One region of the Desulfocurvus thunnarius genome, then DNA from elsewhere that is predicted to be linked to it. Evidence: predicted binding sites of a transcription regulator. Region 1 holds the regulator's gene; the other holds the start of a gene.
What was found. Region 1 encodes HrcA, which represses chaperone genes, less so after heat shock. Its sites were predicted from a motif close to TGTTAGCACTCNNNNNNNNNGAGTGCTAACA; they were not measured.
Positions count from the first base shown of each region.

Region 2: groES (co-chaperone GroES) is a predicted target of HrcA. The motif match lies at 1,126-1,156, and genes of this name have one in related genera.

Region 1 covers NZ_AP042411.1:3,113,749-3,116,134, forward strand. The annotation lists gene ACZ5KV_RS13690 (nucleotide exchange factor GrpE) at 150-737, opposite strand; gene hrcA (heat-inducible transcriptional repressor HrcA) at 755-1,777, opposite strand; gene rfbD (dTDP-4-dehydrorhamnose reductase) at 1,853-2,386, opposite strand, start outside.
Region 2 covers NZ_AP042411.1:1,394,700-1,397,085, forward strand. The annotation lists gene groL (chaperonin GroEL) at 1-753, opposite strand, end outside; gene groES (co-chaperone GroES) at 797-1,087, opposite strand; gene ACZ5KV_RS06015 (phosphate/phosphite/phosphonate ABC transporter substrate-binding protein) at 1,495-2,370, shown strand; gene ACZ5KV_RS06020 (ATP-binding protein) at 2,367-2,386, shown strand, end outside.

The DNA of each region.
Region 1 (2,386 bases):
GGGGAGGGTGCAACTTTTTTCACCTCTTCCGGCCGGAACGTGGCCCGGGACGGCGCCCGGGACGGGCCTTCCCGCCAGCCGGGCGCGGAAAAGGCCGGACGCCCGGGGCGCCCGGCCTTGCGGAGCACGGGGGGAGGGCCGCGCGCAGGCTATTGCCCGGCGCTGACCATGACCTTGGCCGGACGCAGCAGGCGGCCGTTCAGCTTGTAGCCGCGCTGGAGCACGCGGGTGACCACGCCGGGGGGCAGGTCGTCGCGCTGGTCCTGCCCGACGGCCTCGTGCAGCTCGGGGGTGAACTCGACCCCGGCCTCGCCCACAGGCACGAGCCCGTTGCCCGCCAGGGCGTCGAGCAGGGCCTTGCGGGTCATGTCCACGCCCAGGACGAAGTTCTTGGACGCCGCGTCCTGCGGGGCGTGGTTCAGGGCCAGGTCGAGGTTGTCCAGGGCGGGCAGCAGGTCGGCCAGCACCTTCTCGGAGGCGTACTTGCGGTATTCCTCCTTTTCGCGTTCCAGGCGCTTGCGGGTGTTGTCCAGCTCGGCCAGGGCGCGCAGGCGGTCGTCCTCGGCCTGGGCGCCCACGGGGCACGCCGGGCAGAGGCGGTCGCGGCACAGGGCCTGCAATTCGTCGTCGGTGAGCTCCAGTTCCATCGGAGCGGCGGCGTTTGCGGCTTCGGAGGTCTCGTCCATGGCGGTGTCCGGGCCCTCCACGGCGGGGTCCTGTCTGCTGTCCTTCATCATTGCGAAAGAGTCCTTTGTCAGTAGCGGGTTTCGAGCAGTTCGGTGAGCATGCGCGCGGTGAAGTCCACCACGGGCACGACCTTGGCGTAGTCCATGCGCATGGGGCCGATGACGCCGATGACGCCCCGGGCCGCGCCCGAGCCGCCGTAGGGCGCGCAGACCAGCCCATAGTCCCCGGTGCCGGGTTCGGCGGCGGTGAAGCCGATGCGCGGGCCCGCGGCCTCCATGGTGCGTTCCAGCAGCTCCAGCAGGCGTTTCTTGTCGTCGAGCATGCGCAGCAGTTCGCGCATGGCCTGCACGTCGGAAAATTCGGGCTGGCCCAGCAGGTGCAGGGCGCCGTCGCAGAACAGGTCGCGCTCGCCCTCGGCGGCGAAGGCGTCGCGGGCCAGGGTCAGGGCCCGGGTGTAGCTGCGCAGGCGGCGGCGGGCGCCGCCCAGTTCGGCCAGGATGCGCGCCCGCGCCTGGGACAGGGTCTGCCCCGCGTAGTGGTGGTTCAGGTAGTTGCCGTAGGCCGTGAGGTCGTCGCGGGTGATGGCCTCGTCCACCTCCACCAGCCGGTTCTGGACCACCCCGCCCTCCAGCACGAGCACGGCCATGGCCGTGCGCTGGCGCACGAGCACGAAGTCGATGCTTTTCCAGCGCACGTCGTTGCCGCCCGGCGCGAGGACCATGCCCATCTGCCGCGCGTGGGCCGAGAGCAGCCGCGAGCAGTGGCGCAGCACGGCCGTCAGTTCCGCGCCCGCGCTGCCCAGGCCGTCGCGGATGTCGCGCTGCTCGTTGTCGGGCAGAACCCTGGGGGCCGGGGCGCAGGTGAAGCAGTGGGCAAAGGCCTTGGGGGTGGGCACGCGCCCGGCGGAGGTGTGCGGCTGCTCCAGATAGCCCGCCTCGGCCAGCTCGGCCATGGTCGTGCGCATGCTGGCGGAAGACAGGCTCAGGCCGCTGGCTTCGGACACCGCGCGCGAGCCCACGGGGCGGGCCGTGCCGATGTAGGCCTCCACGATGGTCGTCAGGACCGTGTGCTGTCTGGGCGTAAGCTGCATGGGCCGGGCCCTTCCTTGCGCAATGGGCGCCGCAGGCGCCGCCGGGCGTTTGGGGTGCGGGGTTCGGCCTTGTGACTAATCACGGCCCCGGGGGGTGTCAACCTTGGGCGGCGCGGCGGCGGCCGCTGCGGCTTCGCGGCCCGGGTGGTCCGGGTGCAGCCCCGGCTCGGCGGCCATTTCGCGCAGCACGTAGTCGCGCACGGCCTGGACCCAGGGCCGGGGCGTCAGGCCCGTGGCCTGGGTGAAGCGCGCGGTGGACAGGGCCGAATAGGCCGGGCGCTTGGCCCGCTGGGGATACTCCGCCGAGGTCACGGGCGTGACCGCGCAGGGCACCCCGGCCATGCGCAGCGCCTCGGAGGCCAGTTCGCACCAGCTCGCCTCGCCGGAATTGACCACATGGAAGACGCCGCGGGCGCCCTTGGCCACCAGGGCCAGGCTGTATTTGGCCAGGTCCGGCGTGAAGGTCGGCGAGCCCACCTGATCGTGGACGACGCTCACGCAGTTGTTCCTGCGGCACAGGTCGAGCATGGTGCGCACGAAATTCTTTTTGCCCGGGCCGAAGAGCCAGGCCGTGCGGATGATGATCAGCCCGGGCGGGTCCAGGGCCAG
Region 2 (2,386 bases), 1.7 Mb from region 1:
GGCGATGATCACCAGCGGGCGGGACATCTTGGCGGTCTGCTCCAGCACGGGCAGCAGGTCCTTCATGTTGGAGACCTTCTTCTCGTGGATGAGAATCAGGGGCTCCTCCATCTCGCAGGTCATCTTCTCGGGGTCGGTCACGAAATAGGGGGAGAGGTAGCCGCGGTCGAACTGCATGCCCTCGACCACGTCCAGGGTCGTCTCCAGGCCCTTGGCCTCCTCCACGGTGATGACGCCTTCCTTGCCGACCTTGTTCATGGCCTCGGCGATGATGTTGCCGATGGTGGCGTCGTTGTTGGCGGAGATGGTGCCGACCTGGGCGATTTCCTTCTGGTCGCGGGTGGGCTTGGCGATCTTGCCCAACTCCTCGACCAGACCCTGCACGGCCTTGTCGATGCCGCGCTTGACGGCCATGGGGTTGCGGCCCGCGGCGGCCAGCTTGACGCCCTCGGTGAAGATGGCCTGGGCCAGGATGGTGGCCGTGGTGGTGCCGTCACCGGCCACGTCGGAGGTCTTGGAGGCGACTTCCTTGACCATCTGGGCGCCCATGTTCTCGAACTTGTCGGCCAGCTCGATCTCCTTGGCCACGGTCACGCCGTCCTTGGTGATGATCGGGGAGCCGAAGGACTTCTCGATGACCACGTTGCGGCCCTTGGGGCCCAGGGTGACCTTGACGGCGTTGGCCAGCTTGTCAACGCCCTTCTTCAGTTTCTCGCGCGCCTTGGCGTCGAAGAGGATCTCTTTAGCGGACATGTCGTTGCTCCTTGTTCATGCAAACTGGGAAAAAAGGGGGCCGTTACTTCTCGATGATGGCCAGGATGTCGTCCTCGCGCATGACGAGGTGCTCCACGCCGTCGATCTTGACCTCGGTGCCGGCATACTTGTTGAACAGCACGAAGTCGCCCGCCTTGACGGACATGGGCACGGCCTTGCCCGCGTCGTCGCGCTTGCCGGGACCGGCGGCGACGATCTCGCCCTTGATGGGCTTTTCCTTGGCGGTGTCGGGGATGATGATGCCCCCGGCGGTCACTTCCTCGCTCTCCAGACGCTTGACCAGAACGCGGTCGTTCAACGGTTTCAGCTTCATGACTATCCTCCAAAGGGTTAAGGAATGTCTGGTTGCGGCGTTGGCACTCCCGGACCGGGAGTGCCAGCCCATGGCATCCGAGCGCCCGCCGCCGGAGGGTCGGGCCGACCGGCAACGGGCTCGGGGAGAGTGATAAGACAACCGGGGCCGGTGTCAACACCCGGGGGCGCATTTTTCTCGCGGCCGTCGCCCGGGCCGCGCGGACGGCGGCCGCGCGCGCGCCCGGAACCGCTCCGGCCCGCGCGGTTTTGGGGTACCAATTGCGCAGTTTTCGGGATATGAGTTCCCGCATGACTTCGAGGACGCCACGCAAAACGCTGCAAAACGCGCTGCTGCGCAAGCTGCCCCGGGACCTGCCCGGCCTGCTCGCCGTGGTGCTGCTGGCGCTTTTGCTGTCCGTCCCGCTCATGAGCTGCGGCGACAACGAGCCCGTGCGCCATGTGGACCTGACCAAGCGCGAGCCCATCACCTTCCACCAGCGCCAGGAAGAGATCACCTACGCCTACGCCCCGCAGTACTCCCACGCCACGTCCTACCAGCGCCACCACCTGCTGGTGGAGTACCTGGCCGAGGTCACGGGGCTGCGCATGCGCCAGGTCTTCCCCGACACCTTCGGCGAGCACATGAACATGGTCGAGCAGGGGCTCATCGACATCTCCTTCTCCAACCCGTTCATCTACATCAAAATGGCCGAGCGCCAGGGAGCCTGGGCCTTTGCCCGCGCCGTGGAGCCCGAGGGCCGCAACTTCCGCGGCCAGATCATCACCCGCGCCGACAACCCGCGCATCAAATCCCTTCAGGACGTACGCGGCGAGCGTTGGCTGGCCGTGGACCCCTCCAGTGCCGGGGGCTACCTCTACCCCCTGGGCCATTTCATCGAAAACGGCATCCACAAGGAGGACTTCGCCGAGATCGCCTTCGCCCCCGGCCCCGGCGGCAAGCAGGAGAAGGTCGTCCTCGGCGTGTACTCCGGCAAATACGGCGTGGGCTCCATCCGCGAGGGTACCCTGGACATCGTGGCCAACACCATCGACGTGTCGCAGATCCGCGTGCTGGACGTGTCGCGCTGGTATCCGGGCTGGGTCTACGCCGCGCGCAAGGGCCTGGACCCCGAAATCGTGCGCAAGATTCGCGACGCCATGATCGCCCTGGACATCACCCTGCCCACCCACCGGCCCATCCTTGAAAACGCCGGACTCACGGCCATCATCCCCTCGCAGGACACGGACTTCAACCCCGTGCGCCGCCTGGCCGAGATGGTCGGCGAGGAGCTTGTGCGGTGAGCCGGGCGCCCCGCTT